4 regions of the Bradyrhizobium sp. AZCC 1577 genome follow, and region 1 is predicted to be linked to each of the others. Evidence: predicted binding sites of a transcription regulator. Region 1 holds the regulator's gene; each other region holds the start of a gene.
What was found. The regulator LexA, encoded in region 1, represses DNA repair genes until DNA is damaged. The targets are predictions, from matches to a motif close to TGTTCNNNNTGTGTTCNG.
Positions count from the first base shown of each region.

Region 2: ruvC (crossover junction endodeoxyribonuclease RuvC) is a predicted target of LexA. The motif match lies at 4,404-4,421, and genes of this name have one in related genera.
Region 3: V1278_RS35990 (DNA recombination protein RmuC) is a predicted target of LexA. The motif match lies at 1,955-1,972, and genes of this name have one in related genera.
Region 4: V1278_RS03105 (YifB family Mg chelatase-like AAA ATPase) is a predicted target of LexA. The motif match lies at 4,033-4,050, and genes of this name have one in related genera.

Region 1 covers NZ_JAZHRQ010000001.1:4,456,815-4,462,624, reverse strand. Annotated here, with positions in the region: gene V1278_RS21100 (S41 family peptidase) at 1-411, opposite strand, end outside; gene V1278_RS21095 (hypothetical protein) at 609-914, opposite strand; gene V1278_RS21090 (HAD-IA family hydrolase) at 1,058-1,684, shown strand; gene V1278_RS21085 (molybdopterin molybdotransferase MoeA) at 1,698-2,909, shown strand; gene lexA (transcriptional repressor LexA) at 3,118-3,819, shown strand; gene V1278_RS21075 (hypothetical protein) at 4,048-4,470, shown strand; gene V1278_RS21070 (hypothetical protein) at 4,516-4,785, shown strand; gene V1278_RS21065 (ComEC/Rec2 family competence protein) at 4,793-5,810, opposite strand, start outside.
Region 2 covers NZ_JAZHRQ010000001.1:1,537,731-1,543,540, reverse strand. Annotated here, with positions in the region: gene ybgC (tol-pal system-associated acyl-CoA thioesterase) at 1-99, opposite strand, end outside; gene V1278_RS07175 (metallophosphoesterase) at 316-1,227, opposite strand; gene ruvB (Holliday junction branch migration DNA helicase RuvB) at 1,429-2,478, opposite strand; gene V1278_RS07165 (cytidine deaminase) at 2,475-2,894, opposite strand; gene ruvA (Holliday junction branch migration protein RuvA) at 2,936-3,553, opposite strand; gene ruvC (crossover junction endodeoxyribonuclease RuvC) at 3,846-4,373, opposite strand; gene V1278_RS07150 (YebC/PmpR family DNA-binding transcriptional regulator) at 4,605-5,351, opposite strand; gene V1278_RS07145 (methyl-accepting chemotaxis protein) at 5,552-5,810, shown strand, end outside.
Region 3 covers NZ_JAZHRQ010000001.1:7,571,964-7,577,773, reverse strand. Annotated here, with positions in the region: gene V1278_RS35995 (AmpG family muropeptide MFS transporter) at 1-649, opposite strand, end outside; gene V1278_RS35990 (DNA recombination protein RmuC) at 715-1,923, opposite strand; gene def (peptide deformylase) at 2,106-2,633, shown strand; gene fmt (methionyl-tRNA formyltransferase) at 2,822-3,754, shown strand; gene truA (tRNA pseudouridine(38-40) synthase TruA) at 3,912-4,649, shown strand; gene dapE (succinyl-diaminopimelate desuccinylase) at 4,771-5,810, opposite strand, start outside.
Region 4 covers NZ_JAZHRQ010000001.1:661,776-667,585, forward strand. Annotated here, with positions in the region: gene V1278_RS03080 (YraN family protein) at 1-342, shown strand, start outside; gene gshB (glutathione synthase) at 376-1,323, shown strand; gene V1278_RS03090 (hypothetical protein) at 1,567-2,406, shown strand; gene V1278_RS03095 (MBL fold metallo-hydrolase) at 2,598-3,581, shown strand; gene V1278_RS03100 (hypothetical protein) at 3,771-3,953, shown strand; gene V1278_RS03105 (YifB family Mg chelatase-like AAA ATPase) at 4,101-5,639, shown strand.

The DNA.
Region 1 (5,810 bases):
GTCGCCTGACAGCATGCCGGCCTTGGCCGCGGGCGTATCGTCGATTGGCGTGACCACCTTGACGAGGCCGTCTTCCATCGTCACCTCGATGCCGAGCCCACCGAATTCGCCATGGGTGGTCTCCTGCATGTCGCTCCAGCCCTTCTCATTCATGTAGCGCGAATGAGGATCGAGCGCGGAGATCATGCCGTTGATGGCGCCTTCCATCAGCTTGGAATCGTCCGGCTTCTCGACGTAGCTGGTCTTGATGCGCTCGAACACGTTGCCGAACAGATTGAGCTGGGCGTAGGCGTCGGAACGGGCCGCGGCCTTTGCCGCCGCCACCAAATGCGCGCCTTGAGGTCCGATCACGAGAGCGGTCAGACACGCGCCCGTCACCGTGCCGAGAAGAAAGGCAAAATTCCTGCGCATCGTGGGGCGTCCCTCTATCTCTACGGACGCCCACCATCCCTGTGAATCGGCGCCCCTGTCCCGGCCCCGCCAACTCACAATGGCTTTTTGGTCGGATCAAGGCACGCCGACCGGGGGCAATACTGTCGCTTTCAGATTTTGAATGAAATCATCACGTTAGATGGAGAGTTCGTCATGCCCGGGCTTGCCGGCGTCTGCTACTTTGCGGCGCCTTCGGCGGATTTGGCCTTTGACTTCGCTGCCGGCGCCTTGGCCGCCGCTTTCGGCGGTGCGCTGTCGCCGCGCATCGTCCCCCAAGGGTCCGAATTCTTCTGCTGCTCGGGGATGTTGCCGAGCGACCTCCGGTAGGCCCGCTCGGCCTCCTTTTCCGCCGCTTTTTCCGAGGGCGTCTTGTCCTTCTCGGTCTCGCCGTATGCGGGAGGACGGGCTTGTTGGCCCCAGGCGGGGCCGGCCAATAATGCGATCACGGCGACGGCGCCCAGGATTCTGCCAACGGTTTGCATGCGACTACTCCCTGAAAATTGGCCCCAAGAAACTGGCCCAAAGCCTTAGCACAGCCTGCGTACGGGCTTAAGCGCCGGATTGGGCTGCGACGCAAATCGCCGTGGCCGTTGCCGAGGCCGGTCCGGTTTTGTAAACGACTGCCATGAATTCGCCGCCAGCGCCCCATTCCGTCGATGCCTTGCTGTTCGACCTCGGCCGTGTCGTGCTCGACATCAGTTTCGATCAGGTAATGACGTGCTGGGCAGGGCATGCCGGCTGCGCGCCTGCCGACCTCGCCGGACGCTTTGTGATGGACGACAGTTTCAAGCACCACGAGACCGGTCGGATCGACGATGCGGCGTTCTTTGCGAGCCTGCGCCGGTCGCTCGGCATCGGCATCACCGACGCGCAGTTCCTGGAAGGCTGGAACGCGATCTTCACCGGCGAAATGCCCGGAATCTCGCCGCTCCTGGCGCGTGCCGCAGAACGCCTGCCGCTCTATGCTTTTTCCAACACCAATCCGGCCCATGTCACGCATTTTTCGCAGGCCTATGCGGATGTGCTCGGCCATTTCCGTCAGATATACCTGTCCTCCAGCATCGGTTTGCGCAAACCCGACGCCGAAGCCTATGATCATGTGGTAAAAGCGATCGGCGTGCCGGCGTCGCGGATCCTGTTCTTCGACGACTCGGCTGCCAATATCGAAGGTGCGCGGGCGCGCGGCCTTTCTGCCATCCACGTGACATCGACGGATGACGTGGCGAGGGCACTGACCGCACTTGGAATTTGAGGGAGGTCTGCCCGTGGCGTTGATGCCGGTTGCCGATGCATTGTCTGCCATCCTCGCGGGCGCCGATCCCCTGCCCGAAGAAATGGTGGCGCTCGATGAGGCGTATCACCGCATTCTCGCACGCGACGTCGCCGCGCGGCGGACGCAACCGCCGCAAGCGATGTCGGCGATGGACGGCTATGCGGTGCGCGCAGCTGACGCCGCCGATGTCAGCGCGCGGCTAAAGGTGATCGGCGAGGTCGCCGCCGGCCGCCCGTTCGAGCGGAAGGTCGGCCCGGGGGAAGCGGTGCGGATCTTTACCGGCGGCGTGATTCCCGATGGCGCCGACGCTGTCATCATCCAGGAAGACACTGGCGTCGAGGGCGATCATATCACCATCACGGAAGCTGCCGTTCCGGGGCGGCATATCCGCGCCGCGGGCGTTGATTTCCGCGAAGGCGACGTCCTCCTCAAACGCGGGCGCCGCCTCACCGACCGCGACCTCTCGCTCGCCGCCGGCATGAACTACCCGGAGCTTGCGGTGCACCGCCGCCCGAAAGTTGCGATGCTGGCGACCGGCGACGAGCTGGTGATGCCGGGCGCAAGCCCCAGCCCCGGCCAGATCGTCTATTCCAACGGCTACGGCTTGCGGGCACTGGCGCGGGCCGAAGGGGCAGAAATCATCGACCTCGGGATCGCCGCCGACACCGTCGCCGCGACCACGGACGGCATCCGCCGTGCCCGCAAGGCCGACGCGGACATCCTGATCACCCTGGGCGGCGCGTCGGTCGGCGACCACGACCTCGTCAAGCGGTCGCTGGAAGCCGAGGGCGTCGCCATCGCATTCTGGCGGATCGCGATGCGGCCGGGCAAGCCGATGATGCACGGCAGGCTGGGCGCGATGCGGGTGATCGGCCTGCCAGGCAATCCCGTCTCCTCGTATGTCTGCGGCTTCCTGTTCCTGGTGCCGCTGATTCGCGCCTTATCGGGCCGCGATACCATCCATCACCGGCGCGAAAGCGCGCTGCTCGGCCGCGACCTCGCCGCCAATGATCAGCGCGAAGACTATCTTCGCGCCCGCCTCGAAGCGCGCGACGACGGCACGCTGGTTGCCGTGCCGGTGAACCATCAGGACTCGTCGCTATCGGGGAATCTCGCTGCGGCACGTGCACTTGTGATACGTCCGCCGTTCGCGCCGGCTGCCGCAAAGGGATCGCGTTGCGAGCTGCTCCGGCTGCCGGAATGACGCCTGAACGGTGTTCCCCCAGCACCTTGGGCCGGAACCGCAATGCGTTCACCTGAAATTAAGTGGTTGCGGAACACATATCGAACATATAGTGTCCGTTCATGATTTGTTTCGACTGCTAGTGTCTTAGATCGGGAGTTTGGGGACTCCACGATCCGGGCCCTGAAGATTCGGAACGAGACGACGCCAACCCGGGGGATTGCTCGCGATGCTTACGCGCAAACAGTATGAACTTCTGCGTTTCATCAATGAACGGCTGAAAGAGGCCGGCGTGCCGCCCTCCTTCGACGAGATGAAGGACGCGCTCGATCTGCGTTCGAAATCCGGAATCCACCGCCTCATCACCGCACTGGAGGAGCGTGGCTTCATCCGTCGCCTGCCCAACCGCGCCCGCGCCATCGAAGTCATCAAGCTGCCCGAGCTCGCAGCCGCCGCCAACAGCCGCCGCGGCTTCACGCCGAGCGTGATCGAGGGTACGCTCGGCAAACGCACAGTGAGCGCGCCGGCCGCCGAGGACGACGGCAATCGCCCGGTGGCCGTGCCTGTCATGGGCCGGATTGCCGCCGGTACGCCGATCGAGGCGCTGCAGACCCGCAGCCACACCATCAGCGTACCGCCGGACATGCTCGGCTCCGGCGAACATTACGCGCTCGAAGTGCGCGGCGATTCCATGGTGGACGCGGGCATTCTCGACGGCGACATGGCGCTGATCCAACGCAACGAGACCGCCGACACCGGCGACATCGTCGTGGCGCTGATCGACGAGGAGGAAGCCACGCTGAAGCGCTTCCGCCGCCGCGGCGCCTCGATCGCGCTCGAGCCCGCCAACACCGCCTATGAAGTCCGCATCCTGCCGCCGAACCGGGTCCGGATTCAGGGCAAGCTGATCGGGCTCTACCGCAAATACTGACCCGTTATGCCGTCCGGGCCGTGACGGAAAAGAGCCTCGGCCCGCGGCCGGGGTTTTTTGTTGCGCGTTTGGAACCAACGCCCGTTAGCGCGTTTGTGAATGTGGCGCAGTGCGCCAGTCGCAGAATTGCCCAGAAACGAGAAAAGGCTCTGCGCCATGTCCACTCTGATAGAGGCCTGTGCCTCCTTCTAGACACGGGTCAGCTATCTCAAACGAGGGAGCCATCCGATGTGTGACTATAGCCTGCATGCTGTGGCTACGCGGCCTGCCGAGGTCGGCGAGACGCTGATCACCACGACATTCCGCGGTACATCGACCCGCGGCTTTGCGTCGGAACGCGAGCCTGCAGTGGCGGTCTGCATGCTTCCCGGCACCGAACTGGCGTTCGCTGAGGACGTCAAATACGACAACCGGTGGATCTGGACTCGAACCACCGACTGGCGGGTCGGCAAGTTCAATCAAATCGACCCCCATATCTCCGACCGTCACCATGACGCGATCGAATTTCCCGACGGAAGCCATGTGCTGGTGACGCAGCTTTGCGAAGGCCAGCGCGCGACCGTGCTGCAATTGCCGGTGGTCCAGACCGGTGGCGAACGCGCGCCGAAGGTGACGGAAGCGCGTCCGGCCGAATCGATCGTGACCGGATAAACGCCCACGCGCATATGATCCGCCGGCCCAGGCCGGCGGATCAGGGTGGTACATTTTTCAGAGCTCGGCACCGCAGGGGGGCAGTCGGTGGTCAACAAGGTAACGTGGCAAAAAGCCGGGCGCGTCACTGAGCCCGGGCGGTACATGTTCAGGTACGGCTGGCTCACCATCACGGCCGAGGATCTCGCAATCTGGCAGCAATTTCCCGACGCATCGTTCACGCTGGTCGCTCTGCCGTCGGCGCCCGACGCGCCCGAGGAATTCCATCTCGGCGCGTTCGAAATTCCAGCCAAACCCACAGTCGACGAGCACTGACGCCCGTCTACTCCTCCGCCTGAAGGTCTGCCTCGGCCGGCGTGGCATCGACGCTGCGCGGTGGCACGACGCGCGGCGCCAGCACGGTGGTGTCGGCCTCACTCTCGTCGGCTATGGCCGGCGACCAAGGCCGGTCGATCCCCCTCGGCTTGACCGCCTCGACGGCAAATCCCTCGCGGCCACGCCGCAACGCCATCGCGCCCTGGCGCCGGAGCCGTTCGGCGCCGATGACGGAAGCACCGCATGCCGCCGGGGCCTGCCGCAGCGTCACAATGATTGCCGCGCGCTCGCAATCGTCCGAAAACGCCTCGGGCCTGAGCGCCTGTGCGATCAGGCCGCCGCCGACGGCTTGCACCACGCAGCCAAGATCGTCGCATGAGACGCCTGACGTGAGCGAGGCGTCAGCCGCCGTTCGTGCGTCCGCATCCGCCGCCAGCCACTCCTTCAAGAGGAAGACGTCTCGAGACCCCTTGGCCGCGTGCATCAAATGCAGCCGGCCATCCTGGCCGCGCACCCCGACATTGCGCCCGTCGGCGGAAATCAGGATATCCGGCTGCGGCGCCCTCGCCGCCCACAGCGCCGCTGATAGTACCAGCGCCGCTCCCGACCAGCGCAGCGGCGTGCGCAACAGGCCGAGCAGGATGATGCCGAGGCTCGCCGCAATCAGCGGTCCGATGCCGAAGGCCGGCACCCGGCCGACCGCGCCGGGTAACGCCGCGACCCATTGCGTCACCGCAATCATCCAGTCGATGCCGAGGCCCATGGCCGCCCAGAACAGTCGATCGAAGCCGAACGGCATCGCGACGAGGCCAAGCAGGCCCGCCGGCATCACCAGCGCGGAGACCACCGGCATCGCCGCGAGGTTGGCCAGCACGCCGTAAGGCGTGACCCGGTGAAAGTGAAAGGCGGCGTAAGGCATGGTCGCAAGCCCCGCCACCAACGAGGCCAGCAACAGCATGGTGACTTCGCGGCCGCCCCACAGCGCCACGCGCGCCGTTGCGGTATGATCCGCCGTCGCGAACAGG
Region 2 (5,810 bases), 2.9 Mb from region 1:
GTGGTAGACGATGCCGGAAAAATCAGTGTCCTCGTAATAGACACGGACCTGCATGTGATGGCGGCCGTCGCGGATCTCGCCGTCGAGGGAGGGAATCATTTCAAATGATTTACTTGCTCGCGAGCCAGCCTGAGAAACTCTTTCAGATCCCAAGGCACAACACGCCCCGCCTCCACGTCAGCCATACCCTCTTCGATAAGGCTCTTGAGCACAGCGAACTTCCTAGCTTGTTCAGCGGATGAATCCATAAGGTCTAAAGTAACAGCTTTGGTACCGAATGCACAGACGGCGCAACTGTTACGTTGAGCAGCAAAACTACGCCACCGCCGGCCGCCCCGCCCCCAGCGTCACCAGCACGATTTCCGGGGGCACCCCTAGGCGGAACGGCATGATGCTGCAGCCGAGTCCGCCGGAGACGACGACGTCGCAGTTCATCTTGATGTGGCCGTAGGCGAGCTGCTGGCCGGACGGCGAGATCGGCGACCAGCCCAGCATTCGCACCTGGCCGCCATGGGTGTGTCCGGAGAGCTGCAGCGCAACGCGCGAGGGCACGCGCCGCGCGACGTCAGGCTCATGCGCCATCAGAACCACGGGCGCGTCGTCGGTGATCTTCGCCAGCGTCGCGCCGAGATCGTCGACGCCGATCCGCTTGAGCGGCCTGAAGCGGCGCGCCGGCACATAGGCGAGCTGGTCACCGAGACCGGCGAGCCAGAACGAGTGACCATTCTTGCTGAGCTTCTTCGCGTCGTTTTCGTACACCGGGATACCGACCGCTTCCAGCGCACGGCCCGCGCTCGGCAGCCCCTGCCCGTTGCGCTGCACTTCCTTGTCTTCCCACCAATCGTGATTGCCGAGCACCGCATGCACGCCGAGCGGCGCCTTCAAGCCGGCCAATGCTCCCGCCCATTCGGCGTCGGGAATGAAGCGCGTCACCTTGCGATGTCCGGCCACGTAGTCGCCGAGCATGACAACGATGTCAGGCTTGAGCGCATTGGTGCGTTCGACGATCTCACCGATATGATCGAGCGACATCCAGGGATCGCAGGCGTGGAGGTCGGCGATGGCGGCGATCCTGAGCTCGAGACCTTCAGGCCATTGCGGCGGCGAGATATTGTACTGCTCGACCCGAAGCCGGACGACCGGCGCGCTGAAACCGTAGGCGGTGGTCGAGGCGCCCAGCGCGCCCAGGCCACCCATGGACTTCAAGAAATAACGGCGTGTTAACATGTGATCCAATCGTGATGCAGCGCCAACATGGTGGCGGATTGAGCCTGAATTGGGGTACGTTTGTGCAGAACGTCAGCAGACCTCCAGCAGCTTCTCACCAGCGGTTCTGCCCCACAAGAGCGTCCAGGCGCGTCTTCAGCTCATCCGGCGCGCCGGCTATTTTGCCCTTAGTGCACCGCCGGAAGGATTGAGTTCGAACGCTCAGTCGTCGCTATCGCCATTGCCGAACAGGCCGAACTGGGCGGGATCGCGTGCGGGCTCTGCAAGCCCCAGATGGCGGAAGGCGTGCGAGGTCAGGAGCCTGCCGCGCGGGGTGCGCTGCAAATAGCCGCACTGGATCAGGAACGGCTCGATGATGTCCTCGATCGCATCGCGTGGTTCGGACAACGCGGCCGCCATGGTCTCGACGCCGACCGGGCCGCCGCCGTAGTTCAGCGCAATGGTCGTGAGATAGCGCCGGTCCATGGCGTCCAGGCCCGCCGCATCGACTTCCAGCGCGCTCAGCGCGTGGTCGGCGATGGCGCGGTCGACCGAGCTGGCGTCGGCTGCGGATGCAAAATCGCGTACGCGGCGCAGCAGGCGGCCGGCGATACGCGGCGTGCCGCGGGCGCGGCGCGCGATCTCGTTGGCGCCGTCAGGCGTCATGCCGATGTTGAGCACGCGGGCGCCGCGGCTGACGATCTTCTCCAGCTCTTCCTCGGTGTAGAAGTTCAGCCGGATCGGAATGCCGAAACGGTCGCGCAGCGGATTGGTCAACAGCCCTGCGCGCGTCGTGGCGCCGACAAGGGTGAACTTTGCGAGATCGATCTTGACCGAACGCGCCGCCGGCCCCTCGCCGATGATGAGGTCGAGCTGAAAATCCTCCATCGCAGGGTACAGCACTTCCTCGACCGCCGGGCTGAGGCGATGGATTTCGTCGATGAAGAGCACGTCGCGCTCTTCGAGGTTGGTGAGCAGTGCTGCAAGATCGCCGGCCTTGGCGATGACGGGACCGGAAGTGGCGCGAAAGCCGACGCCGAGTTCGCGCGCGACGATCTGCGCCAGCGTGGTCTTGCCGAGGCCGGGAGGCCCCACGAACAGCACGTGGTCCAGCGCCTCGCCGCGCTTGCGCGCGGCCTCGATGAAGATCGAGAGATTCTTGCGCGCCTGCGCCTGGCCGACGAACTCCGACAGCAATTGCGGACGCAGCGCGGTGTCGCCGACATCGTCGGAACGGCGCTCGGGGGTGACGATGCGGGAGGGGGTGTTCACCCGTTGCCCCTCCGGTACTTGTTGGGCAAAAGCTCGCCGATGGTGACGACCTTCGGCTCGCGGCCATTGTCGGGAACGATGACCCGCGCCTTTGCATCGTAATCGTGGATCAGCTCGCGACAGATGCCGCAGGGCGATACCACGGCGATACTGCCGGGCTCGTCCGGCTTGGGATGGCGCACGGCAACGATGGTCTCGATGCCGCGATCGCCGGTTTCGGTGATGGCGCGCCCAATGGCGATCGCCTCCGCGCAGACGGCGATCCGGCCGATATAGGCATCGATATTCACACCGGTGACGATGCGGCCGTCGCGGGTGCGCATCGCAGCGCCGACCTCCTGCCACTTATTGCGATAACGCGGCCTGATCGCGTCAATAGCGGCGGCAATTAGTTCCTGGTCTTTCTCGCTCAACATGGCAGCAACGCATTCCTTCGACAGTCAGTGGCGAACATAGTCTATTTCGCCAACTCCTTCAGGCCCAGCCGGATCAGTTGCGCCGTCTCGGCATTCTCGCCCGCGCTGCGCGAGGCGGCGGCGATGGCGGCGGCGGCCTGCGGCTGGCCGTAGCCGAGATTGACCAGCGCCGAGATCGCGTCGGTGACCGGGCGCGGCGCGCGGTGGCTGTCGATGGCGCCGGCTAGATGCACCACGGCGGGGTCGACATTGGCGAACGCCGGCGCCTTGTCCTTCAATTCAGAAACGATGCGCTCGGCGACCTTTGGCCCGACGCCGGGCGTGCGCGATACTGCGGCCTTGTCGCGCAGCGCGATGGCGTTGGCGAGTTCAGCAGGCGGCAGCGTGGAGAGCACCGCCAGCGCGACTTTGGCGCCGACGCCCTGCACGGTCTGCAGCAGGCGAAACCACTCGCGCTCGGTGTCGGTGCGGAAGCCGAACAGTTTTATCTGATCCTCGCGGACATAGGTTTCGATCGACAGCACCGCGGCCTCGCCGGGCGACGGCAACGCCTGCAGCGTGCGCGAGGAACAATGCACCTGATAGCCGACGCCGCCGACATCGAGGATCACGTAATCCTCGCCGTAGGAATCGATCAGGCCCTTGAGTTTGCCGATCATTGGGGCAACTCGCTCGCGATGGTGGACCCAATGTTAGCGAGGGGCGCACTAGCGGACGGGTTCCCTCCCCCCTTGCGGGGGAGGGTTAGGGAGAGGGGTGCCGCTTGCTCAGTTGTCTGAGGCGAAGCACTCGCATCCTCACTCATCATCTTGCGGCGTTCGTTGATAGATTGTCGCCGCACGACTTTGATCGGAGCCCGGGGCTTACCCCTCTCCCCAACCCTCCCCCGCAAGGGGGGAGGGAGCCTGATGAGTGTGCTCTCCTCACTTGGCATTACATGGCCACGGCTCATCATGCGCTCGCCACTTTCATCCGCAGCGCCGCGCTCTGGCGGTGGTGGGCGTGGGTGATGGCAATCGCCAGCGCGTCGGCGGCGTCGGCGGATTTCGGTTCGGCCTTCGGCAGCAATATCTTCAGCATCACCGCGATCTGGTTCTTGTCGGCGTGGCCGGCGCCGACCACGGTTTTCTTGACTTGGTTGGGCGCATATTCCGCAACGGCAATACCGAACATCGCGGGCGCCAACATGGCGACGCCGCGGGCTTGGCCGAGCTTCAGCGTGGCAACGCCGTCCTTGTTGACAAAAGTCTGCTCCACCGCGGCTTCCGCCGGCCTGAAATCGCCGAGCACTGCGGCGAGCCCCTCGTGGATCGCGAGCAGGCGGCTCGCGATGGGCAGATTGTCCGGCGGCTCCACCGAGCCGCAGCCGACGAAGACGAGCCGGTTGCCCTCGGTCTCGATCACGCCCCAGCCGGTGCGGCGCAGGCCGGGGTCGATGCCGATAATCCGGACGGGATGGCGAATCGGTGGGGATGTCATGGCGTAGTGATAACGCCAGAGCCGGATGAACGAAACATAAAGAGAACGGAAATCCCCTGGATGCGGGCTGTCGTGCCGGAGAGTTAATGCGCCTTAATCGTCGAACCATCGTCGTCCCTGCGAACGCAGGGACCCATAGCCACCGGCTTTGATTGTTTCACGAAGTAACTATCCCATCACGCTACGGAGAAGCCGCGGCGTATGGGTCCCTGCGTTCGCAGGGACGACAGCCTACCCGCCCATCTTGGCGACCAGCGCGTCGGAGACTTCGAAATTGGCGTAGACGTTCTGCACGTCGTCGTGCTCGTTCAAGAGATCCATCAGCTTCAACAGCTTCTCGCCGGTCTCATCGTCGACCGCGACCGTGTTCTGCGGCTTCCAGGTCAGCGCTGCCTTGCGGGCTTCGCCGAACTTGGCTTCCAGCGCTTTCGCAACCTCGCGAAAGGTTTCCTGCGAGGCGTAGATCTCGTGGCCGCTTTCGCTGGATACGACGTCGTCGGCGCCGGCCTCGATCGCGGCTTCCAGCATCGCGTCGTCGGAGGCCTTGCTGGCGTCGTATTCGATGATGCCGGTGCGGTCGAACATGAAGGCGACCGAGCCGGTTTCACCGAGATTGCCGCCGGACTTGGTGAAGTAGGAGCGGATGTCGGAGGCAGCGCGGTTGCGGTTGTCCGTCAGCGCCTCGACGATGATGGCGACGCCGCCAGGGCCGTAGCCTTCGTAGCGGATCTCGTCATAGCTCTCGCTCTCACCGCCGATCGCCTTCTTGATGGCGCGCTCGATATTGTCCTTCGGCATGTTTTCCTGGCGCGCCGCGATCACGGCCGCGCGCAACCGGGGGTTCATCGCCGGGTCCGGCGTTCCAAGCTTGGCGGCGACCGTGATTTCGCGGGCCAGCTTGCTGAACAGCTTGGACTTCTGCGCATCCTGCCGGCCCTTGCGGTGCATGATGTTCTTGAATTGGGAATGACCGGCCATGCGGAGTCTCTTGGATTCGTCCCGGGGATGTAGGGGGTGAAGCGCGGCCTTATAGGCCGACAATTGGCCGAAATCAAAGATTTACAGCCATCCGGGGTATGCCGGTACTGCCGCGCGCCGAAATATCAGGCAGTTGTTAACCATGATTTCATGCTCGGATGAGAGGATTTCGCACCGATCCTCAACTTTTAAGAGACGTCATGGCCTTCGGTTTGTTCAAAAAGCGGGTGCCGGAACCGGTCTTGCCTGCCGTCCGGCCCAAGGCTCAGACGGCGGCTCAGCCAGCCGCCGCCGTGACGGAGGCCGGCTCTGGCGATGGCGAGTCGGCCAGGGCGATCCTCGAACTTCTGGAACTCGAACTCGGCGCGATGATCCGCCAGCTCGAGCGCGCGGCCAATTCGGTCGCCGGCGGTGCCGAGGCGACCGCTGCGACGCTCACCACCATTCGCCAGCGCACCG
Region 3 (5,810 bases), 3.1 Mb from region 1:
CGGTGCCGATCAGCACCAGCGCGGCCATGGTCACATAGCCCCACATCCACGCCGAGCTACGCCCGATGCCGGTGTCCTCGAACGCGCTTACGAGGAACAGCACGCCGGCGGTCGAGACCAGCATGCCGATCCGGTAGGCCGCGACGTAGGAGGCCATCCCGGCGGCCTGTTCGCTTTCGGGCAGGCTCTCGACGCGGAATGCGTCGACCACGATGTCCTGCGTCGAGGACATGGTCGCGACCAGAAGTGCGCCGAGCGCCACGAACAGCGGCGAGCGCGCCGGGTCGGTCAGCGCCAGCAGCATAATCGCGCCGATCAGGAGCAGTTGCGAGAACACCAGCCAGCCGCGCCTGCGGCCGAACGCGCGCGTGAAGATTGGCACATGCAGCGCATCGACCAGCGGCGCCCAGGCAAATTTCAGCGTGTAGGGCGTACCGACCAGCGCGAACAGTCCGATGGTGCCGAGATCGACGCCGGCTTCGCGCATCCACACCAGGAGCGTCGATCCAGATAGCGCCAGCGGCAACCCGGACGAAAAGCCGAGCAGCAGGACGATCAGCACGCGCGGCTGGAGGTACACAGCCCAGGCCTCGCGCCAGGTTGGCGCGGGGGCTTTCTCGGGCGCGGAGGTGGCTTCTGGTGCTGTCATGCAGGGGTGTTAGCAGATTTTGCAACACTGTCATCGCCCGGGCGATGACAGTCTAATATGCGGCCCTACTCCCCCGCCTGCAGCTTGCGCGGGGCGGGGAACAGCTCGGGGGTGCTGCTCTTGACGAAGCGCGGCACTTCCACCGGCGCATCGGTCTTGCTGAAATCGAGTTCCTCGATCCGCCCGGCGCGCTTTTCGATTTTGTCGGCGGAGATCAGGATCTGGCGGACGTCCTCGTTGACGTCGCCAAAATGCTTTTGCAGCTTCAGCACGCGGTCGCGCAAGCGGCCCAGATCGTCGCCGAGGTTGAGCACTTCGGTGCGGATCTGGTCGGCGGCATCGCGCATGCGCGCGTCTTTCAGGATCTGTTGCATCACCTGGATCGCCAGCATCAATAGCGAGGGCGACACCAGCACGACGCGGGCGCGGTAGGCTTTTTGGATCACGTCGTCAAAGCCGTCGTGGATTTCGGCATAGACCGATTCCGACGGCACGAACATCAGCGCGGTATCCTGGGTCTCGCCGGCGATCAGGTACTTCTCGGCGATGTCATTGACATGTTTCATCACGTCGTTGCGCAGGCGCTGCGTGGCGAATTTTCGCTCCTCGTCGCTGCGCGCGTCGTGCAGCGCGGTCATTGCCTCCAGCGGAAATTTGGCGTCGATGCAGAGCGGGCGCTGATCCGGCAGGAACACCACGCAATCCGGCCGCTTGCCGGACGAGAGCGTGTACTGGAACTCATACGAGCCCTGCGGCATGCCGTCCTGCACGATTGCTTCCATCCGCGCCTGGCCGAAGGCGCCGCGCGACTGCTTGTTGGCGAGGACGTCGCGGAGCGTTGTCACTTGAGACGTCAGGTCGGTGAGGTTCTTGTGCGCGTTGTCGATGATGCCGAGCCGCTCATGCAGCACGCGCAGGCTATCCATGGTGTGGCGCGTGGTCGCTTCCATCGATTGGCCGACGCGATGCGTCACCGAATCCAGCCGCTCGTTGACCGCGCGCGCCATCTCGGCCTGGCGGCCGGCCAGCGCCTGCGCCATGGCGTCGACCCGCCCCGTCGATTCGCTCTGCGCTCGCAGCATCTCGCTCAGCCGCTCTTCCAGCTCGTCGGCGCGGATCGCCTGCGCCATTGCCAGTTCCGCGCCGCGGCGGGCGGAGCGGGCGATGACGATGGCAATCGTCAGCAGCAGCGCCAATGCGAGCGCGCCGAAGCCCACCAGCGCCTCGCCCACGTGAATCGGCAGGTCGCCGACGATGAAGAGAATTTCGTTCATGTCAGCCTTGTAGCCCGATTCGCCGCTTGAAGCGAACGAAGGGGGAACATTTATGGTAAATGATGGATCAATTTTCGTGGTTAACGCCGGCTTAAAAATCATGGTTAAGGCCGCCTTAACGGCCGCTGCGGCGGATTGACCCCGGCAGGTCAGCGGCTTAAATCCCGCGCCAGAGAAAAATCATGGCCATCAGAGAAATCATCATCCTGCCGGACAAGCAGTTGCGGCTCGTCTCCAAACCTGTCGAAAAGGTGACGACGGAGATCCGCAAGCTCGCCGACGACATGTTCGAAACCATGTACGACGCGCCCGGCATCGGTCTGGCCGCGATCCAGGTCGCGCAACCTTTGCGGTTGATCACCATGGATCTCGCCAAGAAGGACGAGAACGGCGAGACCAAGCCGAAGCCGCGGGTGTTCATCAACCCGGAAATCATCTCCTCGTCCGAGGAAATGTCGGTCTACGAGGAGGGCTGCCTTTCGATCCCCGAATATTACGAGGAGGTCGAACGCCCGGCGCGGGTTCGCATCCGCTACACCGATCTCGACGGCAAGGTGCATGAGGAGGACGCCGATGGCCTGTTCGCCACCTGCATCCAGCATGAGATCGACCACCTCAACGGCGTGCTGTTCGTGGACTATCTGTCGAAGCTGAAGCGCGACCGCGTGATGAAGAAGTTTATGAAAGCCGCCAAGCGCGCGGCGGGGTAGGCGTTTTTCCGCCGTGATCCATCAGCCGTCATGCCCGGGCTTGACCCGGGGTATCCACGTCCTTTTTGTGCCGCACTAAAGACGTGGATGGCCGGGGGCGCAGACAAGTGTACGTAGTCTGCGCAAAGCAGACTACTATGCCCGGCCATGACGGAATAAACTAACGCCGTCCCGGGATTTTTCACTTCATGCCACTCCGCCTGATCTTCATGGGCACGCCCGATTTCGCAGTGCCGACGCTGCTCGAACTCGTGGCCCACGGCCATGAGGTTGTGGCGGTCTATACCCGTGCGCCAAAGCCGGCAGGGCGCGGCATGAAACTGCAGTCGACCCCGGTCGAGCAGGAAGCGCGGCGGCTTGGGATTCCCGTAATGACGCCGGGGACGCTGAAGACGCCGGAAGCGCTTGCCGAATTCCGCGCGCACAATGCCGACGCCGCCGTCGTCGTCGCCTACGGCATGATCCTGCCGCAGGCCATCCTCGACGCGCCGCGCTACGGCTGCTTCAACCTGCACGCTTCGCTGCTGCCGCGCTGGCGCGGTGCCGCCCCGATCAATCGCGCCATCATGGAAGGTGATGCCGAGACAGGCGTGATGGTGATGAAGATGGATGTTGGCCTCGACACCGGCGACGTCGCCATGGCCGAGCGGCTCGCGATCACGGACTTAATGACGGCGGCCGACCTGAACGACGCGCTGGCGCCGCTCGGGGCCGACCTGATGGTGCGCGCCATGGGCGGGCTCGAGCGCGGCGGGTTGCAGCTCAAGAAACAGAGCGAAGACGGCGTGACCTACGCCGCCAAGATCGACAAGGCCGAGGCGCGGATCGACTGGAAGCGACCGGCACGCGAGGTGCTGCGGCATATTCACGGACTGTCGCCGTTTCCGGGCGCCTGGTGCGAGTTGGCTGCCGACGGCGAGCCGGCGCGGATCAAGATTCTGCGCTGTGAGTTGGCGAAAGGTTCAGGTGCGCCCGGCGAGGTGCTCGACGATGGTTTGACGATCGCCTGTGGTGACGGCGCGATCCGCATTCTGGAACTGCAACGCGAAGGCAAGGCGCGGATGAAGGCCGCGGATTTCCTGCGCGGTACGCCGCTGAAGGCTGGTGCGCGGTTTTCTTAACGCTGTCATACCCCGCGAAGGCGGGGTATCCAGTACGCCGCGGCCTTCGAGATTGAACCGAGGAGCCGCAGCGTACTGGATCATCCGCCGGAGCCTGTCATCCGGCCGGCCAAAGGCCGGACCGGTTGGCGGATGACGACGGCCCTACTGGATTGAGATGCCCCGCTACAAACTCATCATCGAATACGACGGCACGCCGTTCTCCGGCTGGCAGATCCAGGATAACGCGCCGACCGTGCAGGGCGCGCTGGAAACCGCGGTGAAGGCGATCTGCGGCGAGGACGTGCGCGTCCATGGCTCGGGCCGTACCGATGCCGGGGTTCATGCGCTGGCGCAGGTCGCGCATTGCGATATCCAAAAGCCGTTTCCGCCGGGCCGGCTGCGCGATGGGCTGAACGCGCATTTGCGCCCGCATCCGATCGGTGTGCTCTCGGCGGAGATCGTGGCCGATGATTTCGAGGCACGTTTCTCGGCCAAGAGACGCCACTACCGCTACCGGATCACCAACCACCGCGCTAATCTGGCGCTCGATATCAAGCGGAGCTGGCGGGTGCCGCGGCATCTCGATACGGATGCGATGGACGCCGCAGCCAAGAGGCTGCTCGGCAAGCACGATTTCACGACGTTTCGCGACACCGAGTGCCAGGCAAAATCGCCGGAGAAGACGCTCGACCAGCTCGACGTGATCAGGGAAGGCGATCAGGTTTCGATCCTCACTTCCGCGCGCTCGTTCCTGCACAGCCAGGTCCGCTCGATGGTGGGCTCACTGGTCTGGGTCGGCGAAGGCCGCTGGAGCGCCGACGACCTCGCCGCGGCGCTCGCCGCCCGCAACCGCGCCGCCTGCGGCCCGGTGGCGCCTCCGGAGGGGCTGTATCTGGTGCGGGTGGAGTATTAGCTGACGCTGACGATGTAGGATGGGTGGAGCGAAGCGATACCCATCATGTTCGCGGCGAGATGATGGGTATCGCTGCGCTCCACCCATCCTACGGTTCTGTGCGGATGGTGGCGGCGGTGCACTAGGCAAAATACCTTTCCAACACCCCGCGATAGATCTTCGTCAGCTTCTCCAGATCCGACACCGGCGTGCGTTCGTTGATCTGGTGCATGGTCTGGCCGACGAGGCCGAATTCGATCACCGGGCAGTAGCTCGAAATGAAACGCGCGTCCGAGGTGCCGCCGGAAGTCGAGAGCTCCGGCTTGCGTCCGGTGATTTCCTCGATCGCGCTTACTGCGAGATCGGTGAACGCGCCCGGCTTCGTCACGAACACGTTGGAGTTGGAATATTCCCACACGATGCGGGCGCGGATGCGGTTGCCGCAGGCCTTTGCCAGCCGCTCCTCGACCAGCGCGCGCAAGCTTTCCTGCGTGTGGTTGTCGTTGTAGCGGATGTTGAATTTTGCACGCGCCTGTCCGGGGATGACGTTACCAGCAGTATTGCCGACATCGACGGAAGTGAACTCGAGGTTTGACGCCTGAAACTGCGCGCTGCCATGGTCGAGCGGCTCGTCGGAGAGCGCTGCGATCAGCCGTGAAATATCAGGCACCGGGTTCGACGCGCGGTGCGGATAGGCGACATGGCCCTGCACGCCGTCGACGTAGAGCGTGCCGGACTGCGAGCCGCGGCGGCCGATCTTGATGCAATCACCCATCACCTCGACGTTGGAAGGTTCGCCGAGCACGCAATGATCGAATTTTTCGCCGCGCTCGGCGCACCACTTCAACAGCTTGATGGTGCCGTTGACCGAAATGTCCTCTTCGTCACCCGTGATCAAAAATGAGATCGAACCCCGGCCATCTTTTTGGGGCTTGCCGCCGTTGTCGGCAAGATATTGCAGCACGGCTGCGACGCTGCAGGCGATGCCGCCCTTCATGTCGACCGCGCCGCGGCCATAGAGATAGCCGTCCTTGACCTCGCCCGAGAACGCGCCAAGCGTCCACGCGGCCTCGTCGCCGGGTGGCACCACGTCGGTATGGCCGGCAAAGGTGATGTGCGGCGCGCTGTCGCCGATCCGAGCGTAGAGGTTGTCGATATCGGCGGTGCCTGGCTCGCCGAAGG
Region 4 (5,810 bases), 3.8 Mb from region 1:
TTTCGCACCGGGCTTTCCGCCGAAAGCCGCGCCGCGGCCTATCTGATGGCAAAAGGCTACCGCATCCTGGCCAAACGCTTCCGCACCCCCTATGGCGAGATCGACCTGGTGGCGAGGAAGCGCAGTTTGATTGCCTTCATCGAGGTCAAGGCGCGCGCCAGCCTCGATGACGCCGCCTATGCCGTCACGCCGCGCCAGCAGGCCCGCATCATCGACGCCGCCCAAGCCTGGCTGATGGCGCATCCCGAGCATGCCGAATTCGAGCTCCGTTTTGACGCCGTCCTGATTGCGCCCAGGCGTCTGCCACGCCATCTGTTAGCGGCATTCGACGCCAGCACCTGAACCAATCCCTCCTGACCTGCGGACCCTCAACTCATGAAACTGAATATCGCCGTCCAGATGGACCCCATCGCGCGTATCAACATCCGCGGCGATTCGACCTTTGCCCTGATGCTGGAAGCGCAAAAGCGCGGGCACAGCCTTTCCTATTTCACGCCGGACCAGCTCTCGCTGCGCGGCGAGGAGCTGGTGGCGCCGGTGCAGCGCCTCACGGTGCGCGACGAGGTCGGCGATCACTTTACGTTGGGAGAGCCGAAGCGCGAGCCGCTCGAAGCCTTCGACGTCATCCTGTTGCGGCAGGAGCCGCCGTTCGATATCGCCTACATCACCTCGACGCATTTGCTGGAACGAATCCATCCCAGGACGCTGGTCGTCAACGATCCCGCCAGCGTGCGCAACGCGCCGGAAAAGATGTTCGTGCTGAACTTTCCGCAGCTAATGCCGCCGACGCTGATCTCGCGTAACCTCGACGAAATCAATTCGTTCCGTGATGAGCATGGCGCGGTCGTCATGAAGCCGCTGCACGGCCATGGCGGTGCGGCGGTGTTTCGCGTGATGCCTCAGGACATGAATTTCGGCTCGCTGTTCGACATGTTTTCCGTCACCTTCAGGGAGCCCTGGGTGATCCAGCGCTTCCTCCCCGAGGTGAAGCACGGCGACAAGCGCATCATCCTGGTCGACGGCGAGTTCGCCGGCGCCGTCAACCGCGTGCCGGCCCCCGACGACCTCCGTTCCAACATGGTGCGCGGCGGCGCCGCGCAGGCGACCGACCTTACCCCGCGCGAGCGCGAGATTTGCGACACGCTGGGCCCGGACTTGCGCGAACGCGGCCTGCTGTTCGTCGGCATCGACGTGATCGACGGCAACCTCACCGAGATCAACGTGACCTGCCCGACCGGCATCCGCGCCATCCAGCGTCTCAACGGCCCGGACGTGGCGGCAAAGATCTGGGATACCATCGAGAAGAAGCGCGCCGGGAAATAATTTCGCTGCGCGCTCATCCGCGACTTAGGCCGGATGAATTGCGTGCGCCGGCCGATTGGAACCGGCGAGGAGAGCCGCGTCGTTCTGCGTCATCGGCCGTAGCCTGCCGGATTGAATGCGCTATCGCCGTGTGATCCCATATTCTACCATCATGCGGCCATGCTGTGGGCAAGACTGCACGAAGCGCTGCCGGATGGCCGACCGGCCACCTTCGGACGACATTGGACGAAGAGGAAAACGCCAATGAACTCCACACCACCTCCGAAAGAAGCTGAAAGGCGCGATCCCCAGGTCGTGAGCGCCGACGAGCGGCTCTCGCACGCCCACGAACAGATCAAGCGCGCGGATGAGCAGCTCACGCGCTTGACTGAACAGCTTGCAAAGATGGAACGCGATGCATCGGCTCCGGCCCGACCCGACCCGCCGCGACCTGGCGCGCCATCACCGGAAAAAAGGCCGGCGCTCCGGACCCTCGTTGCTTTGCCTCTGGCAGCGTGCATCATTGTCGCTGCCCTCGTTTTGCAATCGTCCTATGGCGACGGGGCCAAGCCGGTTATCGCCTGGTGGGCGCCGCAGCCCGCTTCAACGCCATCGTCGCCGCCGGAAGATCCGCCATCTCCCGCGCAGCCCGATCCATCAACCGTTCACGTAGCCGCGGCTGAAACTGCACCACCACCGCAAGCATCACCACCACAAGTATCGCCACTGCAAGCACCGACCTTGGCTCAGGCCGCACCGCCGCAAGACGCCTCGCCGCCAACGACCGCCGCGCCCCCCGAACAGACACAGTTGCTGCAAACGATCGCGCGCGACCTCGCGAACCTGGAGCGAACCATCGAACAGCTCAAGGCGAACCAGCAACAAATGGCCAGCGACAACGCAAAAGCCATTGGGGAGATGAAGGCAAGCCAGGAAGAGATGAAACGCGAACTCGCGAAGGTTTCCGAGCAGACCCCGCCCAAGACGTCAGCGCGTCCGACCCAGCCGGCTCCGACCTTGCGCAAGCCCGAACGGTCGCCGCCGCAAGCGAGATCGCGGCCTCGATACCCAAGGGAGTGGATGTACGACGACTACGATTGGTAGCCGTCGATGCCGACCTTCGAAACCTGTCCTGCAATATCGCCGCGACGCGCCGCGGTGCCATTGTCATTTTCGCATCCCTGTCGTGCCTCCTCATCCCACTTGCCAATTTCGGGAAGCGGGAGCAGCCTGCAGGCACGGATGAGTTCGTCCGGGCACGTACTGCAATCAATTAAATTTGTGGAGGAAGAGGCATGACGACGAATCTTTCGCGACGGTCTTTGCTTGCGCTCGGCGCAGGACTCGGAATGGGTCTTGGCGCTTCAACGATGCTCGGCGGCAGCGCGCTGGCCAAGGCGCCAAAACTTGGCACGCAGACGCCCTACTGGCACCGCTTCATGCTCGGCGACGCCGAAGTGACCGTCGTCTCCGACGGCCCGCTGCCGCTCGGCGATCCCTCCGGCACGTTTACCGGCGTGCCGAAGGAAGAAGTGAAGAAGATGCTGTCCGACAACTTCCTCAATCCGGACCACGTCGTGCTCGAACAGAACTCGCCGATCGTGAATACCAGCGACAAGCTGATCCTGTTCGATACCGGCATGGGCACGTCAAAGGCGTTCGGCCCGACCACCGGCCAGCAGCAGAAGAACATGATGGCGGCCGGCATCAAGCCGAGCGATATCGACGCCGTGGTGTGCTCGCATGCGCATATCGATCACATCGGCGGCCTGGTCGGCGCCGACGACAAGCCGCTATTCCCGAACGCGCAGGTCTACATCGCCCAGAGCGATTTCGATTTCTGGACAGATGAAGGCAAGCTCGGCAGTCCGTTGAAGGATTTTATCATCCACGCCCGCAAGAACCTGATGCCGGTGCGCGACCGCATCGTCTTCATCAAGGACAACCAGGAATTCCTGCCCGGCGTCACCGCGCTCGCAGCGCCCGGCCACACCGTCGGCCACACCATCTTCATGGTCAGTTCGAAAGGCAAATCCTTCTGCTTCCTCGGCGACCTCTCGCATCACGCGGTGCTGCTGTTGGAGAAACCGCGGATGGAATTCTCCTACGACAGCGACCCAAAGCAGGCGGCCGCCTCGCGGGTGAAGATGCTGGACATGCTCGCCGCCCAGAAGATCCCGGTCATGTCCTATCACTTCGCCTGGCCCGGCTACGGCCACGTCGCCAAGAACGGCGACGGTTTCAGGTATTATCCCGAACCGATGAACATGCAGCTCTGAGAAGGACGCTTGATTTGGGGTCGGCCGGTGGTCGGCCCCGGATCATCCAGGTGCTGCCGCACACCTGCATGCGTGCGGGTGAGATGCGTCGTCGAGGGCCTTCATCGAAAGGCCCACCTTAGGAACCATCCCGCTTCGCCGAAATTGGTCTTTCCTCAGCGCTTGGCAGCCAGTTTGGAGGCCCGGCAAATGACCAAGGATATGGTGGCTATCGGAGCCGGAATGCTCGTCGTCTGGCTCGCTGTGTGGAGCGTCCGGGGTAACCCTGAGAATGAGAGCCCTGCAAAGACAGAGGCGGTGCGCGTTCTCGCTGATGATCCGGCGCTGAAGCTTGTTTCTGAGCACAGCCCGTACATGCGAACGGAGCGCTAGTGCCGGTCGAGATGTCGACGATCGGTTGAGCACCGGTATGTCGATGCAGGATGTGCGCTGACAGGCCCTAGGTGCACAATGTTCTCTTAATGTTCTTGACTTGCTCCCCGGTTCCCCGCTACCTTCGATTGCGTCGCGGGGGGCAGCATGGTTGCGCGGGTATCTACCGTAGCTTTTGAGGGGATCGAGGCCCGCGCGGTCGACGTGCAGGTGCAGGTCGCGCCTGGGCTGCCGGCCTTTGCCATTGTGGGTCTGCCCGACAAGGCGGTGTCGGAGGCGCGCGAGCGGGTGCGCTCGGCGCTGATCGCCTCGGGGCTGGCCCTGCCGGCGCGGCGGATCATCGTCAATCTCGCGCCGGCCGATCTGCCGAAGGAAGGCAGCCATTACGATCTGCCGATCGCGCTCGGCCTGATGGCGGCGATCGGCGCGATCCCGCCGGACGCACTCAACGGCTTTACCGTGCTGGGCGAACTGGGGCTCGACGGCTCGATTGCAGCCGTTGCGGGCGTGTTGCCGGCGGCGATCGGCGCGAACGCACGCGAGGAAGGACTGATCTGTCCAGCGGCGTGCGGCTCGGAAGCGGCCTGGGCGAGCCCGGACATCCAGATCATCGCGGCCAAATCGCTGATCCAGATCGCCAACCATTTTAAAGGCACGCAGGTGCTGTCGCGGCCGCAGCCGAAAGTGCACGAGCCGGAAGCGACGCATCTCGACTTGCGCGATATCAAGGGCCAGGAGAGCGCCAAGCGTGCGCTGGAGATCGCGGCGGCCGGCGGACATCATTTGCTGATGATCGGCTCGCCCGGTGCGGGCAAGTCGATGCTGGCGGCGCGGCTGCCTTCGATCCTGCCGCCGCTGTCGCCATCCGAACTTTTGGAAGTGTCGATGATCGCCTCCGTCGCCGGCGAAATCCGCGACGGCGCGCTGACCGCGCGGCGGCCATTCCGCGCACCGCATCATTCCGCCAGCATGGCTGCGCTGACCGGCGGCGGCCTGCGCGCCAGACCCGGCGAGATTTCGCTGGCGCATCAGGGCGTGCTGTTCCTCGACGAACTGCCCGAATTCGATCCGCGCGTGCTCGACTCGCTGCGCCAGCCGCTGGAGAACGGCGAGGTCTCGGTGTCCCGCGCCAACCACCGTGTCACCTACCCGGCGCGCTTCATGCTGGTCGCGGCGATGAACCCCTGCCGCTGCGGCCAGGCCTATGATCCCGGCTATTCCTGCAGGCGCGCACCGGTCGACCGCTGCACCGCGGATTACCAGATGCGCATCTCCGGCCCGCTGATGGATCGCATCGACCTGCGCATTGAGGTACCGGCGGTCACCGCCGCCGATCTGATACTTCCTCCGCCAAGCGAAGGCTCTGCCGAAGTCGCAGCCCGTGTCGCCGCTGCCCGCAGTATCCAGCTCGCGCGCTACGCCGCGGCCGGCATGCCGCACATCCGCACCAATGCCGAAGCGCCGGCTTCGCTGCTGGAGACGATCGCGCAGCCGGATGCACAAGGCCAAAAACTTTTACGCGACGCCGCCGAAACCATGAAGCTGACCGCGCGCGGCTATCACCGCGTGCTGCGCGTCGCGCGCACGCTCGCCGATCTCGATCGTGCGGAAAAGATCGGCCGGCTGCATCTGGCGGAGGCGCTATCGTATCGCGCGCTGGCGGAGGATCTGCGGCGCGCGGCGTAGCGCGTCGCACCATCCCCGTTCGGCACGCGGGATGCCGAAAGAGCATAAAATAATTCATTCATTTATCATTCTTCTTTTGATCCTGATCAATGAGTGACCCCTGGCACGCAATCATGCTGCCAGCGGGCCCGGTGGCGCATCTAGGAGTGGGGCGGAATGGCGTCGCCTTCG